Candidatus Ruthia magnifica str. Cm (Calyptogena magnifica): one gene and its partner. Each later gene encodes a partner of the first gene's protein in a complex. Links are inferred from orthologs where the notes say so. Each region holds a gene or a part of one and is shown in the gene's direction. Other genes may lie near its edges.

Region 1 (9,358 bases):
CTGCTAAATTCAGCAGCTTGATGTGCATGGCCAAACAGTATGGCTTGTATTTTAGGGTATTTATCAAGCACATTAAACAATGCTTTTGGATTTTCTAAAGACAGTGAATCATCCCAAGTACTGTTCATTGGTACGATAGGGTGATGTAAGACAATGAGTATATATTTGGCAATTGATTGTGTTAAATTAAAGTTTAGTTTTTTAAGTTCATTTTTTGTTAAAAATCCACTGGTTTTTGATGTTTGCACTGAATTTGTACTGATAATTTCCCATTTTCTAAGTGTGAATTGGCTGAATAAATTTTTAGAAAAAATAGTATTCAGATTGTTATCAATATCATGATTGCCAGATATTACTAATAGCTTTATTTGAACAGGAAAAAGTATTTGTTGTAAAGTTTTATAAGAGGTGATTGTACCATTGTGGGTAAGATCGCCACTAATTAATAAGGCATCAGTATCGATATTGATGATTTTATTGATGATTTTTTTTAAATTGACATGGGTATTAACACCCATAGCGTATTCAACATTATCAATATGACAATCACTAATTTGAACAAAACTATGGCTCATCATATAGCATTGATGAAGGTAACTCGAGAGCTAATACCTGCTAGTAGTTCATAAGCAATAGTAGCACTATGTTTTGCAATGGTTTCGATGCGTAATTGCTTATTACCCCAAAGAATTGCATTATCTCCAACACTAGCATTAATGTTACTTATATCAACACAAATTAAATCCATTGATACGCGACCAACAAGTGGACATAAGGTGTTATTAATTAGTACAGGTGTGCCATTTTTAGCATGGCGTGGGTAACCATCACCATAGCCAATGCCGATAGTTGCTATGGCTGTTGATTTGTCGGCTGTCCAAGTAACGCCATAGCCAACTGAATCATCAGCTTTGATGGTTTTAATTGACATAATTGGTGCCGATAGTTGCATAACTGGTTTAAGATTGTGATTAATAATGTTAAAAGGAGAAACGCCATACAACATAATTCCAGGGCGAACATAATCAAAGTGTGAGGCTGAATTTGACAAAATTGCAGCAGAATTTGCCATTGAGCGTTTGGCAACAACAGGATCTGTTAATTTTTTAAATTCAAAGAGTTGGGATTGATTCATTGGGTGGTTAATTTCATCAGCACAAGCGAAATGACTCATGATACATTGGATATTAATCAGTGGATTATTTCCTAGTAACTTTATACAGTGATTATATTCATTGGTAGACAAGCCCAGTCGATTCATACCTGTGTTAATTTTTATCCAAATATCTATAGCTTGTTTGGTGTTATTAACAACGGATAGTTGAGTTTTATCGTGTACAACAATTTGGCAATTTAGTTTAATGGCTTGTTGTAGTTCTTGGTCTTTAATGACGCCTGATAGAAGTAAAATTGGCTGATTTGTAGTTTTGCGTAATTTTTCTGCTTCCAGGATTTCACTAACACCTAACAAATCAGAATGATTAATAATTGGGTCAATTAAATCAATATGGTGGCCATAAGCATTGGCTTTCACCATGGAAACTATTCTAGTATTGAGTGAATTTTTTTTTACAACTGAAAGATTGTGTTTTAATGCTGATTGCGAAATTGAGGCAATGGCGCGCATGGGTAAAGTTTTTATTAAAAAGGCTCTTGGTCAAAATTAGCCATATTATGTGCATAAACTGTGTCTATTTGTTCATCAGTTATGTCGTGAAATTGCTCTTCGTTGGCTAAATTTTCAAATCGTGCATATTCGCCAATAAAAGCTAGTTTGATTAGTCCAGTAGCGCCGTTCCTATGCTTGGCAATTTTTAAATCTGCCTTACCTACCTCTTCTGGATTTGAATAGGTGTCATCATGATATTGTTGGTCGCGATAAATAAAACCAATAATATCAGCATCTTGTTCAATTGAACCTGATTCGCGTAAATCAGACATTTGTGGTATACGACCTTTACCAGCCTTGGGGCGTGATTCAACAGCACGGTTAAGTTGTGACAAAGCAAGTACGGGTATGTTAATTTCTTTGGCTAAGGCTTTAAGAGAACGGGAAATTTCAGAGATTTCTTGTACCCTATTTTCATTTTTTCCATGTACGGTCATCAGTTGTAAGTAATCTACCATAATTAGTGCCAAGTCAGGATATTGGCGTTTTAGTCGCCGACATTTTGCGCGAATTTCTGTTGGTGTAATGGAAGGGGTTTCATCAATAAGAACTGTAGATTTTTCCAAGGCTAATACGGCATGATTAAAGCTATTCCAGTCAGTTTCAGTCATAGTATTGCGTAATTTTGAGCCTTCAATGTGACCAAATGATGAAATCATACGCATTACTAACTGTTCAGTTGGCATCTCTAAACTAAATACTACGACTGGTTTAGGTTCTTTAGCAGTAATAGCAACGTGCTCAATAATGTTCATTGAAAGAGCAGTTTTACCCATAGAAGGGCGTCCAGCAATGATAATTAAATCGCCATTTTGTAAGCCAGAAGTTAATTTATCTAATTCACTAAAACCAGTTTCTAAACCACTTATGCTGCTAGATTCTTGCATTTCGTGTACGTGATTGACAACATCTTTAATAATGTCTCTTACATTAGTAATGTTTTGTTTTCCACGAGTCACTTGTTCAGCAATTTCAAATATTTTTTTCTCAGAAAAATCAATAAGCTCCTGAACTTCAATTTCTTTTGGATGATAGGCAGTGTCAGCAATTTCGTGACTAACAACAATCAGTTGACGATAAACGGATAATTCGCGTACGTGTTTAGCATATGCTTCAATGTTAGAAATACTAGGGGTATTTTCAGCAATTTGAGCTAAATAGACAAAGCCACCAATGGTTTCTTCAGAGCCTATTTTTTTAACTTGTTCTTTAACTGTGAGAATGTCAGCAGGTTGCTCGTGTTGTAATAGAATGGTAATGGCATTAAAAATAATTCTATGCGAGGCATTGTAAAAATCTGCCTCGGTCAAAATATCTGCGACACGATCCCATGCTTCATTGTGTAGCAATAAGCCACCTAAAACAGATTGTTCTGATTCAATTGAATTGGGTGGTATTTTGACGTTTTTGGTATTCATTGGCTTTTAAAGTACCTTTTAGTTGGCTTTTTATGCTTCTTGAAAGCCCTCAATAACAACTTTAATACTCACCGTAATATCTGTATGTAAATCAACACTGATTTCATATTTACCTGTATGGTGAATTGTCTCGGGCATGTTAATATTACGCTTTTCAACTTCAAAACCGCTTGCTGCAAGGCTTATTTGAATATCACTGGTATTGATAGAACCAAACAATTTGCCCTCTTCCCCTGCATTGGCTTGAATGGTACAAACAGTACCTGTCATCTTACTCTCAATCACTTGTGCATTTTTAAGTATTTTAGCTTCGCTAGCCTGTAGTTCGGCTTTAATTAATTTAAATTTAGCCAAGTTTGTTTTAGTTGCGGGCTTAACTTTACTTCGAGGAATTAAAAAGTTACGAGCATAGCCCGCCTTAACATTGGCTAAATCGCCTAAGTCGCCTAATTTTTGAATTTTTTCTAATAAAATTACTTGCATGATAGACTCCTACTTTTTGTGTTTGTCAGTATAAGGAATAAGGGCTAAAAATCTAGCTCTTTTAATGGCAGTTGTTAGTTGACGTTGAAATTTGGCACTGGTGCCTGTCATTCTTGATGGTGTAATTTTTCCACTTTCATTAATGTTTTTAAGCAGTGTATCAACATCTTTATAATCAATTCTTGTAATACCTGCTGCCGTAAAACGGCAAAAAGTGTTAATTTTAATTTGAGGTCTGCGTTTTCTTTTTACTTGCTTGGCCATTATGATCTCCCCTTTTCTTTGTCTTTATTAGCCATCATTATCGAAGGTGTGGTGATTACTCCATCTTCAGAAATGATTAAATTTCGAAGAATAGCATCGTTAAAACGAAAATTATAATTAAGCTTATCAAGTACCTCTTGATCGCATTCAATGTTCATCATTAAGTAATGTGCTTTATAAATTTTTTTGATTGGGTATGCTAAATGTTTACGCCCCCAGTCTTCTTTTCTGTGAATTTTACCACCACCAGTAGTGATGATTTCTTTGTACTTCTCCATCATTGTGCCTACCTGAGCTGATTGATCAGGGTGGACAATAAGTGTAATCTCATAATGTCTCATGAGTTGTGTCTCCTTATGGTTATATAGTAACTTGGAACACTGCGCTCTCAAGCAAGGAAGGGGGAATTTTATACTAGTTATTTGTTTTTAACAATCGTTTAACGATGTATATTGAGTGAATTTTGTTAAAATTCAGCTAATTTTACTATTTTGTTTAAACAATTAACTATTACAAAATTTTTCATCACTCTAATTTTACTAAGTGCAGTGATTTTTGTCGTGTATTTAAACCATTTAAGCCAGTTGCTTTATGATGCGTTCTCTTATAATACAAGCACAAATGCTTTGAGTTTTGAGCAACAACCAAAATCGATGATTAATATGCTTTTACTGGTGGAAGACCAATCATTTTTTAAACATCCTGGTGTAGATTTTAAAGAAATTATTAGAGTTGTTCGTGACTATATATTTTATGACAAGCCACTTCGCGGTGCGAGCACCATAACGATGCAGTTAATCAAAAATACCTTGTTAAATAGAGAACGAAGTTTAGGGCGAAAAGTTAAAGAAGCATTGATGGCATTATTATTAGAACATTCGTTTGATAAAAAATTCATACTCAATCGTTATATAAATACTGTATATTTAGGTCAAAAAGGCAATATAAGTATTAATGGTTTTACCAATGCTACTCGGTTTTATTTTAATAAAAAATTGGCATTGTTATCCTTAGAAGAAATGGCTATGCTCGTGGCTTTGGTTAAAGGTCCTGATTATTATCATCCAGTTAGACATTCGTTAAGATTACTTAAACGTAAGCAATTGGTTTTATCTATCTATCAGAAGTTTGAGAAAATTGTAAAATAGCAAAATGATGAATTTATTGGCAATTGATACATGTACTGATACGTGTTCAGTGAGTCTGCACACTCAAGATAAAATATTTTCTCGTTTTGTTCAAGGTGTGGAGAAAAGTTCAAGTCTAATATTATCACTTTGTGATGAGGTTTTTAAAGCGGGCCAATTATCACCATCTGCCTTGGGTGGTATTATTTACACCAAAGGCCCTGGTTCTTTTACAGGAGTTAGGATGTGCGTTAGTGTAGTTCAGGGTATATCATTGGCACATGATATTCCTACAATAGGGTTTTCAACACTTGAGTTACTTGGATTTGGTGCGTTTAAAAAATACAATACTAACAAGATTGCCATTGCATTTGATGCGCGTATGAATGAGATATATTGGGGTATTTATCAAAACCAAGTTTTATCTAAGGAAAGTTTACAAAAGCCTAATGAGGTGGACATACTTGGAAAAGATTTTATTGGCGTGGGTAGTGGATGGGGTGCTTATGAAAATGAGCTTATTCAACAAACAGGCATTAGTACTTATATTGCCGATTTTTATCCAAAAGCTGAAAACCTTATAGCACTTTACTTAGTCCATATTAACAACAACATTAATTTTAGCAATAAGTTAGCATTGCCAACTTATTTACGTAATAATGTTGCGCATAAGTCGCTAAAATAATGTGTTTATCAAAGGTCTCAAGTTTAAATAACTAACAGGATTGGTTTATGTGGAAATGGATTAAAGCGTTTGCTTCGCCTAAAAACTTTTATCAAATTAGTCAAAAAATCATCCCTTGGTTTTTATTTCCTTTCATTGTTTTAACACTGATTGGTTTGTACTGGGGATTGATTGTTGCACCTATTGATTACCAGCAAGGTGAGATTTATCGTATTATGTTTATTCATGTGCCTGTTGCATGGATGAGTATGTTTATTTATTTGGTATTGGTGATTTCTGGCGGTATTGGCTTAATTTGGCAAATTAAATTAGCATATGTAATTGCTAAAGTGTCAGCACCCATTGGGACGGCGTTTACTTTTTTAGCTTTGATTACTGGTGCAGTTTGGGGTAAGCCGATGTGGGGTGCTTGGTGGGTGTGGGATGCACGCCTAACTTCAGAGTTGATTTTGCTGTTTTTATATTTGGCTTATATGTCACTTAATAATGCATTTGACAATCCTAAAACCGCATCTAAGGCCTCTTCAGTATTGGCCCTTGTGGGCTTGATTAATTTACCTATTATTCATTATTCGGTTAAGTGGTGGAATACATTACACCAAGGTGCATCAGTCAGTATTAATAAAGTGGCTATTCAAGATGCTAATATGTTGATTGCATTATTATTAATGGGCGTAGCATTTAAGTTTTTATATGGCACGCTTATGTTGATGAGGGCTAGAGACGAGGTATTGGTGACAGAGCAAAACTCTAGTTGGGTTAAAAAAATAATTATGGAGCATAGATAGTGATCTTAGCAGAATATTTTTCTTTTCTTCCGTATGGAAAGTACGCTTTTTATATTTGGTTTTCTTATTTGACAACCTTGATTGTGATTGCAACTTTATTTATACGCACGCACTCTATTCACAAAAATGCAATCAAACAGTTACGTATTAAATATTTAAGAGAGAGGCAATCATGACAAAACGACAAAATAGAATGACATTGGTTGCTTTATTGGTAATAGGTGTGAGTTTGACAGGTTATTTAGGCTTAAAAGCCTTTAACGAAAATTTATTGTACTTTTTTTCTCCTACTGATGTTACCGAAGGCAAAGCCCCAAAAGGTAAGAGTTTTCGTTTAGGTGGTATGGTCGCTAAAAATAGTGTTAAGCGTGACGGTGTTAAAGTTACGTTTGATGTCACCGATTATGTCAACACCTTTCGTGTTAATTATTCAGGAATTTTGCCTGATTTATTTAAAGAAGGTCAGGGTATTATTACAACTGGTTCTTTAATTAATGGTATTTTCATAGCAACTGAAGTGCTCGCCAAGCATGATGAGAGCTACATGCCACCAGAAGTGGCCGATGCATTAGAAAAAGCTAAAAATAAATAATGAAAAAATTTCTACCTTTAGTTTTATTTGTTGTATTAGCTGTATTTTTATATATAGGTCTTGGACTTAATCCTAAAAAATTGCCTTCGCCTTTGATTGGTAAAACATTTCCAAATTTACAAGTTGAAGACTTTAATACTGCTGAAATTTATGCTATTCAAGATAAATTAAAAAAAAAATATCTTTAGTTAATATTTGGGCTTCTTGGTGTGTTACTTGTAGAGTAGAACATGAAATGCTCATGCAAATAGCCAAAACTAATTCATTGCAAATATTGGGAATCAATTACAAAGACACCAAAAATGATGGCAATATCTTTTTAACTAGACTTGGCAATCCGTATGATTCGATTGTATTTGACCAATTAGGTAAACTTAGCCTTGAGTTAGGCGTCTATGCCACACCTGAAACTTTTATTATCGACCAGCAAGGTATTATTCGTTTTAAGTGTGTTGGTGAATTAACGCCACGAATTTGGGAAAGGCAGATCTTGCCACTAATTAGCCAACTAAAAAATAGTACAAGATAAAAATTTAGTATATTTTTTATCAAGATCCATTGACAGTTCTGATATTTAATAAATAATTTAAGTTTAATTTAAAGCTTGATGTTTTTTAAATAAAAATAAGGTTCATATACAAAAGAATAAATCAGATTTAGTTGTAGAAATTGCACAAATTTTCAATTTAACAAAAGTAGATGCAAGCTTATGTATTGAATGCAATGATAGACGTAATTACCTCAGTATTAGCCAGTAGCGATAATATAGCTATTACAGATTTTGGCAGTTTTGTTATTCGTGATCATACAACGTATACTACTCGTAATTCTTAAACAGGCGAAGTAATCCAAATTGAGACTTCTAAGTCTGCATTTAAAACAGATAAATTACTTAAAGAATCGGTTAATTCTTAGAATTTTTTTAAGTATAATTCGTTCGGTACTTCGTATAATGGATATATTTTTTGGGCGCTTAGCTCAGTTGGTAGAGCATCGCTCTTACAAGGCGAGGGTCACAAGTTCAAATCTTGTAGCGCCCACCAAAAAAATTTCGGAGCGGTAGCTCAGCTGGTTAGAGTGCCTGCCTGTCACGCAGGACGTCGCGGGTTCGAACCCCGTCCGCTCCGCCATAATTTTTCTTTGTTATGGTTTCCGATTTGTCCAACATCCGAATTTTAAAAACATAACAAACCCATGTAGAATACAAATATTTTCGTTTATAATTCTCGTTTTTTATTAAATAAACGGTTTTTAGATTATTAATCAATTAACCGTTAACACACATCATTATGCTAGGTTCAATTAGAAACAAAACCAAGGGCTGGGTCGCTTATTTAATTGTTGGTTTAATTACCATTCCTTTTGTTTTATTCGGTATTAGTGAATACTTCACTGGTGTTTCAAATATTGTTATTGCTTCTGTTGATGGTGTTGACATCTCAAAAGCAGAATTTCTTGCAAAATTTAATCCGCAAAAAAGACGCTTACAACAAGAGCTGGACAAAAAATATGACACAGAATTTGATGCCATGTTAAAGCAATCCATTCTTAATCAAATGATTGATAAATATTTGCTTGAGCAATTATCTAACGAATTGTCGTATGAAACAACTGCCAATGAACTTAATACTATTATTCAAGCCAATAATTTATTCAAAAAAAAAGGGCGATTTTCATTAGAAAAATATAAGCAATTATTAAGACTCAATGGTTATACAACAATAAAATATGAGGCGATAAAGTTACAAGAATTAACCGAAACTCAAATTAAATACAATTTATTAGATTCTGCTTTCGTAATACCAACAGAACTTGCGAAATTACAAAAGTTGAATGATCAACAACGACAATTCAGTTATATTGCTATTCACGCTGATGATTACGTTAAAGAAGTTAAGGTTGATGTGCAAAGTGTCAAAAATTTTTATAATAATAAAAAAGCGTTATTTTTCGCACCAGAGCAAGTAAAAATAGAATTTGTTGAGTTGTCATTAAATAAAATTTCAAAAAATATTAAAGTAAGTGATGATGAATTGTTTAATTTTTATAAAGATGAGCAAGAGCGTTTTACTAGAGAGGAAGAAAGACAAGCGCAACATATTTTGCTTGAAGATAAATCAACTGCACAAAAAGTTATTGCCCTATTAAACAATGGTGGTAAATTTGCTAAACTTGCTGAGCAATACTCTCAAGATACGGCTTCTAAAGCTAACGCAGGAGATTTAGGCTTTTTTACTCGTGGTGTTATGTTGCCAGAATTTGAGAAAAAAGTATTTGCAATGAAACTTAACGAGGTTAGTGATTTAGTTAAATCTGAGTTCGGTTATCATAT
Region 2 (9,432 bases), 330 kb from region 1 along the record:
TCACTTACTTATGGTTAGGCAAGTCTAAAGATAAAATCAATAAACTAGATTTATTAGACTCATTGGTTAAAGTGTATACGCAATTATTTGATGAATTGGTAAAGTTAGGCATAGAGTGGATACAGGTTGATGAACCTATTTTGGTCACAGAATTAGAAACAGATTGGCAAGTGGCGTTTAGGAAGGCTTATGATATATTGGCAAATAGTCCGATTAAATTGTTACTTGTTAGTTATTTTGGTACTTTACAGGATAATTTAAGCTTTGCTTGTGGCTTACCTATTGACGGGTTACATATTGATGCAATTAATGCAAAAGATGAGGTTCAATTGCTGATTGATAGTCTATCAGATGATAAAATTTTATCATTGGGTGTGGTAAATGGTCGTAATATTTGGAAAACAGATTTAAGTACAACCTTGTTGTGGCTAGAACCTATTCACCAGCAATTACAAAATAGATTATGGCTAGCCCCGTCTTGCTCATTATTGCACGTGCCTGTGGATTTAGACAGCGAGCAAGAACTGAATGACGATATTAAATCATGGCTTGGGTTTGCTGTGCAAAAATTAGAAGAACTAAGCTTATTAGCACAAGCACTTAATCAAGGTCAAGCAAGTGTAACTAAAGAAATAGCAAATAATATTGATGCCATTAATTCTAAAAAATATTCACCACTTGTGCATAACGCTAAAGTTAAAGAACGCATTGCTAAAGTAAATGATGAACTGGGTAATCGTCAATCTGATTATAAGAGTAGAACAAAATTGCAAAGTGAAAAATTTAACTTACCTTTATATCCAACCACGACCATTGGTTCGTTTCCACAAACGCTAGAGATTAGACAAGCCAGACACGATTATAAATTGGGTAAATTATCAGCAGAGCAATATATGCAAACGATGCGTTCTGAAATTAGGTATTGTGTGCAAGTGCAAGAACACTTGGGTTTAGATGTTTTGGTGCATGGTGAACCTGAACGTAATGACATGGTGGAATATTTTGGACAACAACTAAGTGGCTATGTATTTAGTCAATTTGGTTGGGTGCAATCTTATGGTTCGCGTTGTGTCAAGCCACCGATTATTTTTGGTGATATTTTTCGTCCAAAACCCATGACGCTAGATTGGATAACCTACGCTCAGTCACTCACTAATAAGCCTATGAAAGGCATGATTACAGGCCCTGTTACGATGTTGAATTGGTCATTTGTGCGTGATGACCAGCCAAGAGCGACAACATGTTTGCAGTTGTCTTTGGCTATTAGAGATGAGGTATTGGACCTTGAAAAATCTAATATAAATATCATTCAGATTGATGAAGCGGCATTAAGAGAGGGTTTGCCACTGCGAAAATCTCAGTGGCAAACTTATCTTGATTGGGCAATTAGGGCTTATCGAGTCAGTGCTAATGGTGTAAGTGATGAAACTCAAATTCACACACATATGTGTTATTCAGAATTTAATGATATTATTGAGGCAATAGCGCAGATGGATGCTGATGTTATCACTATTGAGACTTCTCGCTCGGACATGGAATTATTAGATATATTTGATGAGTTTGATTATCCTAATGAAATAGGCCCAGGCGTTTATGACATTCATTCTCCTAATATTCCTTCGGTTGATTCTATAGTTGAACTCATGCAAAAAGCGGCAAAGTACATCCCTATTAAAAGACTATGGGTCAATCCTGATTGTGGCTTAAAAACTAGACATTGGGATGAGGTAAATCTTGCATTAACTAATATGGTGTTAGCCAGCCAACAGCTTCGAAAAAATTGATTTATAAATTGGAGTAAAAAGCTTTAATAAAGTAAAGACCATGGGACGGGGCGGCAGGGGCGGCTTGCTTGCGCTGCTTATTATCCAGTATCTCTTTCACCCATTCAATGGATTTTTCACCTTTACCCACTTTGAGTAATGTGCCAACAATGTTGCGTACCATATGATGTAAAAAGGCATCGGCTTTTATGTCTAGTAGAATGTTGTCATCACATTTGTTTAGTTTTATAAATTCAATGGTTTTAATGGAGGATTTCGCTTGACATAAACTACCTCTGAAGGCTGAAAAGTTATGTTTGCCAATTAAATATTTACTGGCTTTATTCATTGCCATTATGTCCAATTTTTTTGATTCCCATAATGAATGAGCTGTTATGATGGAACAGCGAACTTTTGTGTTGTGTATTTTGTAGTTGTATTGTCTAGCAATGGCACTAAATCGTGCGTGGAAATTATCATTAACATGTTTTACCCAAGTGAAATTAACATCACTTGGTAGATTAGCATTGCCACCAAATAGCCAAACTTTATTTTCGCGCTTAATGTTGGTTTCAAAGTGAATAACCTGGCAGGTGGCATGCACGCCAGCATCGGTTCTACCAGAACAAAATACCCTAACGGGGTGATTGGCAACGCTTGATAGAGCCTGTTCAACTACTTGCTGAACAGTGCGGATGTTAGGTTTTTGACACTGCCATCCGTGGAAGTTTGTGCCTAAGTATGCAACACCTAATGCTATTTTCATGATTCAATTTTTTGGTAAAATTAAGTTAACTATTTAAATGAGTTTACATGAAAAATGAACGAACAGGGCTGGGTAGAATTATCAATGCTTTTGGCTTTTCTATGAAGGGCTTAAAGTTTTGTTATCAATCTGAAATAGCTTTTAGGCAAGAATTATGGTTAAGTATTGTGTTAATTCCTTTGGCATTTTTCTTAGGGGACTCATCCGTTGATAAGGTGCTATTAATTGCGCCTATATTTTTAGTGTTAATTATTGAAGTTTTAAACTCATCTATTGAATCAGTGGTTGATAGAATTGGTGATGGATATCACGTATTATCGGGTGCTGCAAAGGATATGGGCTCTGCAGCGGTGTGGTTGTCATTAACTCTACTTGTTATATCATGGTTAATTATTCTGATTTAGTTAATTATTTGAGCGATGATGTTGAATGCTTTACTTTTGATTCAATATCCAGTACCAACGACTATCTATCTCAGTTAGCCTTTTGCACAAAAACACAAATTTGCATTGCTTCTGAGCAAACTCGTGGAAAGGGTCAATACAACCGAACGTGGTTGAGCCAGAAAGATACAAGCATTATTTTATCAATTCGCTATGTTTTTCCTAGTAATATTTCATTGAACGGGTTAAGCTTGGTGATTGGTCTAGCATTGGTTGATGTGTTAGAAAAATACGGTATTTCTGATTTGAAACTTAAATGGCCAAATGATGTTTATTTTGAAGATAGGAAATTGGCAGGTATTTTGATTGAGAATTCACTACAAGGCGATTATCAATCAGTCATTATTGGTTTGGGGCTGAATGTTAATTTTAATCAAAATTTTCAGTGCGAAACATCTTGGATAGATCTGAAACAAATAATTTCAACGCCGATTGATAAGCTCAATTTGAGTAAAAATTTAATTAACAAAATTTTAGAATATTTTGATATTTTTGAATCAAGTGGTTTTGATGAGTTTTATGCTAAGTGGGCGAAAGTAGATTATTTATTAGATAAACAAGTTAAGCATATAAGCAAGAGACAGTTATTTAACGGTACTTGCCTTGGGATCAATCATCAAGGCGTTTTGTTGGTTGAAACTCAATACGGCGTTAAATCGATTTATTCATCTGAGTTTTTACATCTTTGTTAGTGTTGATTGGCGTAATATTTACTTTTGTGCCTGTCATTGAAACACCACCTAAGGCAAGAGTTATTTTTTATGAATAACTCTTGGTGTACTTATATCGCCAGTAACGTTACCATTATTAGTAATGACAATTTTTTTCACTTGCTTCAATATTGCCATTGATATTAACAATTTTAGCAGATTCTCATATCACCGCCAGTTCATTGTGTGCTAACACTTGCTTGTTCTTGATTATTATTTTGTTTAGGTTTTTAGTATTAAATATAATAACTGTTTAACTGTTAAAATCGTTAATTATGATCAGTATCAATCATTATGTCTAGTAATGTTCTAAGCATACAAAATATTAGTAAATCTTACGCAGGTAGGAGTGTGGTTAACGATGTTTCATTTTTTGTACAAGGTGGTAAGGTAGTTGGATTATTAGGTCCGAATGGTGCGGGGAAAACTACTTGTTTTTATATTACTTGTGGCTTGGTTAGGGCAAATTCAGGTCAAGTATCTTTGAACAAAAAAAGAATTGATCATTTGCCTATGCATAAGCGTGCTGATTTAGGGCTTGGTTACTTACCCCAAGAGCCTTCTATTTTTCGTAAGCTTTCTGTGGAAGATAACATTATGGCGGTGTTAGAATTAAACTTTAGTCTCAATAAAAAGCAAAGAGTTCATCGATTAGAAGAGTTGTTGGCAGAATTTAATATTAAACATATTCATCATATTAAAGGTATTAGCCTGTCTGGCGGTGAAAGAAGAAGAGTAGAAATTGCTAGAGCGCTGGCAACGAATCCAAAATTTGTACTACTTGATGAGCCATTTGCAAGCGTTGATCCAATTTCTGTTGGTGATATTCAAAAAATTATTTACCACTTAAAAAATAAAGATATTGGTATCTTAATTACGGATCATAATTATCGTGAAATGCTGGATACTTGTGACTACTCCTATGTGCTACACAATGGTGTGATTATTGCACAGGGTAATAAAGAGCAAATTCTTTACAATGAAAAAGTTCGTGAAGTTTATTTAGGCGGGCATGACTAGTTCTGTCTCTACAATGCACAATAATCAGGATCAACAAACCACTCAACTTGACTTTATTACGTTGGGCATAGAAAGCTCTTGTGATGAAACAGGTATTGGCTTGTATCATTCTGAGCTAGGTCTTATTGGGCACGAATTATTTTCATCCGTTAAAATTCATGCTGAGTATGGTGGTGTGGTTCCAGAGCTAGCATCACGTGATCATATTCAAAGAGTGTTGCCTTTAATTAAAGCAGTTTTAGCAGACGTAAAATTTACTCTGCAAGATTTAAGTGGTATTGCCTATACAGCCGGACCTGGCTTAGCAGGTGCACTTTTGGTAGGGTGTGCTGTGGCTAAATCTTTAGCTTGGAGTTTGGATATTCCATCCTTGGCTGTGCACCATATGGAAGGACATTTGTTAACTCCTTTACTAGAAGAATCTCAGCCTGAATTTCCCTTTGTAGCTTTATTGGTTTCAGGTGGTCATACCATGCTGATTGATGTTAAAGCTATTGGTCAATATAAAATTCTGGGCGAATCTTTAGATGATGCAGTGGGTGAGGCATTTGATAAAACAGCAAAGATTTTAGGTTTGGGCTATCCTGGCGGTCCTGCTTTAGCGATGCTTGCTGAGCAAGGCAACTACGGTGCATTTAAGTTTCCATGTCCTATGGTTGGTCGTCCTGGCCTTGATTTTAGCTTCAGTGGGCTTAAAACATTTGTACGTAATACTTTTGCCAAGTATCCTAGCAAAAAAGAAGATATTGCTAAAGCCTTTGAAGTGGCTACTACACAAACGCTCATGATTAAATGCAGAAGAGCGTTGGAACAAACTAAATACGCAACACTTGTAGTTGCAGGTGGAGTTAGTGCAAACTTGTCTTTACGTAAAAAGCTTAACCAAATGGGTCAAAAGTTGGATGTAAATGTCTTTTATCCAAGGCAAGAGTTTTGTACTGATAATGGCGCTATGATAGCCTTAGTTGGGTATTTTCGACTAAGCCACGGGCAGCATGACACTCATCATGAAATTAATATCAAGCCCAGATGGAGTTTAGAAGAATTAAGTCAAATTGAGTAAACTAAGCAAATTATTTACTCGTGTATCAAATAGGGCTTGATGCGTCATTGGTAGCTATTGAAGCGCATATTTTAGGTGACTTGCCTGAAGGCGTAGTGTGTGAGCAAAGACTACAATTATGATCTCAAAATTGAAATCAATATGCACTTGTTGACAAAGCCATTATTTACCCATATGTTTATTTTCTTAAAATATGTGATTTTTACAAGATGTTAATAATTTTTCTCAAGTTAAGGAACGGCATTACGCAAAACGTGCACTTAAAATTGCTGAAAGTAGTGGTGCATAATTTACTTTTAATCAGTCTGTCTAGTTCAGTAAAAATAATATTGGCAAGATGTTTACCAATCATGTCGCCACTAAGTGTCGATAAAGTCTTAGAATGCACTTTTATTCACAGGTAAAATTTTACTAGCATTTTTTTAGACGAATTATTCTAACTTTCTCGAGGTGTTCTAGAAAGTTTACGCCAACCCCTAAAAAACGGAAAAATCTACCTATCTCGGATTGTCTAATAAGTCACTTTCCTGTAAATTTATAACTTATTGACGCAATGAGTATCTGTATGTGTGGATTCTATGGCGACGGCACCAGTAAATGCTACTATACAACAGACTAAATTACCAAATATAAAAACAAAATATCAGGTTCGCTTTTGGATAGAATTGATATGATGTTAGACGTGTTACCTTTGCTCAAAGAAGCATTACTTAATAAAAATACTTAAAATAGCGAGACCAATGAAATTATCAGAAAAAGAGTTATTAAGGCTTACAATATTCAATTAAAAAAGACAAGGTAAACCTAACGACAAACTTACATTTGGTTAAATAGAAAAACTAGTTGCCATAAGTCAAGACAACAACCATTATTTAGTGTTATTGAAAAATTTATTTAATTGAGATAATTAAGTGCCGGCGATTTGATAACTAAAACACCAACAAAGTATGATTTTAATACTTATCGACTTATTCGTTTGTTTTTATTGTGTTGAAACTTATGGATTGGTAGCAATTTAGTTAGGTGTTGCTAACTAGAGTTTTAATAAATAATGCAATGCTTTTGTTTTTCAAATTTTCTTTCTGATATGCAATCTATATGTTATTAGCGCTTTTAGGTAAATTTTTAATTTCTAGCTTTCCTTCTTTGATTGCATCAACACAAATGTAGAAAGGCAGTATACTAATACCATTGTTCAACAATTTTAACAGCATTCTTCAAAATTTTTATGAAAATAACAAAAATAATTATCTTGAAAATAGAAAATCATTACTTTACGGGCGTTCTATTACATTTTTTACAAATGATAAAAAATAGTATCTGAGTAAAAGAAGAATATGCGTTTCTTTTAGAGGATGAGTTTCTTAAAAAGAGTGCAAATTATATTAAAGTAAGTGAATAGCCGTATTGAAGTTGATGACAATATTTTTGCAGGAGCAAATAATAGTATGATTGTTGCTCTTGTAGATTATGAATGAAAAGGTGATAAAAGAAATATTAGAAGTTTGTAAGGCATGACTGAACAACAATTATATTTTTAAGATTTTTTCTCTAAAATTGATAAAAAGAGTTAGTTACTTTACTACAATTTTTTGTAAGTAAAACTTTAATGTATGGTTTGTATTCTGGAATCTAGGTGGTATTTGACTCAAATTAGTAGTTGCTTATAGTTTCTGATAAAAAATCAATTTGTACAATTTGCGATAAAAATAAAATTTTAATCATTTCTGAAATGTATTTTGAGGATTAAAGTCGAAAATTAAAATGTTAAAGTCGCTTTATAAACAAGTAAATGAACAAAAAATCTCATGGTTTTTTATGATTATAATTTGCTTAATGTTAGGCATTCTAATGATATGGGTATAAAATATAGGAGCATTTAGAGACTATAAAAAATAAATTAATTGATATTCATATGGTGTCAAAGTTCCTCAAGTCAATTGAGAAAATTCAATTCTGTGAACAATAGGAAATAAGCATGAAGTATTTACATACCATGATTAGAGCAACTAATCTGGATAAAACATTGCATTTTTATTGTGATGTTTTAGGGTTGATTGAAGTTAGTAGGAAGAATTATCCACAGGAGGAGTTCACGCTTATTTTTTTGGCAGCAGATGAAGATGTTAATTATCCAAACTCCACATTAATTGAAATTACTCATAATTGGAATAAAGAGAAATATGTTGAAGGGAGGAATTTTGGACACTTAGCATTTAGAGTAAAAAATATATATGGGACATGCAAGCAGTTGATGGATGCAGGTGTTGTTATTAATTTTCCGCCTAAAAATGGGCATATGGCTTTTGTGCGCTCACCTGATAATATATCAATTGAACTATTGCAAGAGGGTGATGCATTGGAAATACAAGAACCATGGGTTAGCATGCCGACCATTGGTGAATGGTAAGTGTTCATAATAGTTACTAATTAAGCAAAATATAAAATGTTTAAAAGTAAAGTACAGCGTATTCTTTATGCGCTAATAACGACTTTCCATGTTTGGGCTTACTTCTTTGTTTATGAATTTAATAGATTTCGGTTTTAATTCTAACGTAATTTCTATTTGGATTAAGTTTGGGCTATAGAATTTTTTATAGTACTTCCTTTGATTTCGCCCCGCTCTATTGCTAAAAATATAGTCTTAGTGATTAATGGCAATAAATAAGGACAAAGGAAAGAGTAATGCCAAACTATAAATGCTTTATAAAGACTTCACTTAAATTAATAGGTTTATATTCTTAAGATTATTGGTTAAATATACTTTTCTTTTGCTAAAAGAAGCACTACTTGGTTAAAAAAATTAATAGAGTGAGCAAGGATTTAAAAGCTATAATGCGTAACTAGAAAGACAAGAAAAAATAAGTGGTTATTTAGAAGGTGTGATTAATAAATTGTACCTATCTGCTAGGATTTGTTATCATATTTTAAAAATGGTGAGAATACTAATTAGCAATATTTAGTTGAAGTGATTGGATATTGCTGACACAATAATTAAGAGAAAAGTATGATTGTTATTCCAGCAATAGATTTAAAAAATGGGCAATGCGTTCGTTTAAGACAGGGTTTGATGGAAGATACGACGGTATTTTCTGACAGCCCCGTTGAAATGGCGGAACAGTGGGTAAAACAAGGTGCACGCAGAGTGCACTTGGTGGATCTTAATGGCGCATTTGAAGGAAGGCCTGTCAATGTATCTAGTGTAACTGAAGTTGTATCAGCATTTCCTGATTTACCGGTGCAAATTGGAGGCGGTATTCGTAACATGCAGATTGCGAATGCTTATATTGAAGCAGGCATTGATTATTTGATTATTGGCACGATGGCGGTAACAAATCCTGAATTTGTGTCTGAGTTGTGTCGTGAATTCCCTAGCAAGGTGATTGTGGGTTTGGATGCGAATGATGGCTTAGTGGCAACACAAGGTTGGACACAACAAACGGATTTGAATGTGGTGAATTTATCTAAAAAATTTGAACAATATGGGGTAAGTTCTATTGTTTATACGGATATTGCGCGTGATGGAATGATGCAGGGAGTGAATATTGAGGCTACAGTTGACCTTGCTAAACAAACCTCAATCCCCATCATTGCTTCAGGCGGAATTAGCAATATGGAAGATATCTTCGGATTATTAGTTGAAGCGCACCATGGTATTATGGGGGCG

The links.
Region 2: the proteins of tsaB (region 1) and tsaD are in contact, whole or in part, in a solved structure (PDB 4WQ4), measured with the Escherichia coli proteins. The link is inferred for Candidatus Ruthia magnifica str. Cm (Calyptogena magnifica) from one-to-one orthologs.

What each region holds. Positions count from the first base shown.
Region 1 is NC_008610.1:707,232-716,589, reverse strand. What follows is about bases 3,905-6,816. They hold tsaB (tRNA (adenosine(37)-N6)-threonylcarbamoyltransferase complex dimerization subunit type 1 TsaB), read left to right. Parts: upstream 3,905-4,986; coding sequence 4,987-5,646; downstream 5,647-6,816. Other genes in these bases: ccmE (cytochrome c maturation protein CcmE), read left to right, coding at 6,604-6,816; ccmD (heme exporter protein CcmD), read left to right, coding at 6,434-6,610; RMAG_RS03300 (heme ABC transporter permease), read left to right, coding at 5,694-6,434; RMAG_RS03310 (transglycosylase domain-containing protein), read left to right, coding at 4,383-4,982; rpsF (30S ribosomal protein S6), read right to left, coding at 3,905-4,175. Also shown: RMAG_RS03340 (metallophosphoesterase family protein), read right to left, coding at 1-578; alr (alanine racemase), read right to left, coding at 575-1,627; dnaB (replicative DNA helicase), read right to left, coding at 1,642-3,087; rplI (50S ribosomal protein L9), read right to left, coding at 3,118-3,570; rpsR (30S ribosomal protein S18), read right to left, coding at 3,580-3,834; more of rpsF, read right to left, coding at 3,834-3,904; more of ccmE, read left to right, coding at 6,817-7,026; RMAG_RS06035 (hypothetical protein), read left to right, coding at 7,026-7,214; RMAG_RS06030 (DsbE family thiol:disulfide interchange protein), read left to right, coding at 7,193-7,555; RMAG_RS06260 (hypothetical protein), read left to right, coding at 7,750-7,860; RMAG_RS03275 (SurA N-terminal domain-containing protein), read left to right, coding at 8,316-9,358. UniProt on the Escherichia coli protein: Required for the formation of a threonylcarbamoyl group on adenosine at position 37 (t(6)A37) in tRNAs that read codons beginning with adenine.
Region 2 is NC_008610.1:1,039,219-1,048,650, reverse strand. Bases 3,755-6,740 are described here. They hold tsaD (tRNA (adenosine(37)-N6)-threonylcarbamoyltransferase complex transferase subunit TsaD), read left to right. Parts: upstream 3,755-4,715; coding sequence 4,716-5,765; downstream 5,766-6,740. Other genes in these bases: lptB (LPS export ABC transporter ATP-binding protein), read left to right, coding at 3,977-4,702. In the rest of the region: metE (5-methyltetrahydropteroyltriglutamate--homocysteine S-methyltransferase), read left to right, coding at 1-1,784; tRNA pseudouridine(38-40) synthase TruA, read right to left, coding at 1,786-2,529; RMAG_RS04875 (diacylglycerol kinase), read left to right, coding at 2,577-2,933; RMAG_RS04870 (biotin--[acetyl-CoA-carboxylase] ligase), read left to right, coding at 2,912-3,664; RMAG_RS04855 (VOC family protein), read left to right, coding at 7,744-8,175; hisA (1-(5-phosphoribosyl)-5-[(5-phosphoribosylamino)methylideneamino]imidazole-4-carboxamide isomerase), read left to right, coding at 8,773-9,432.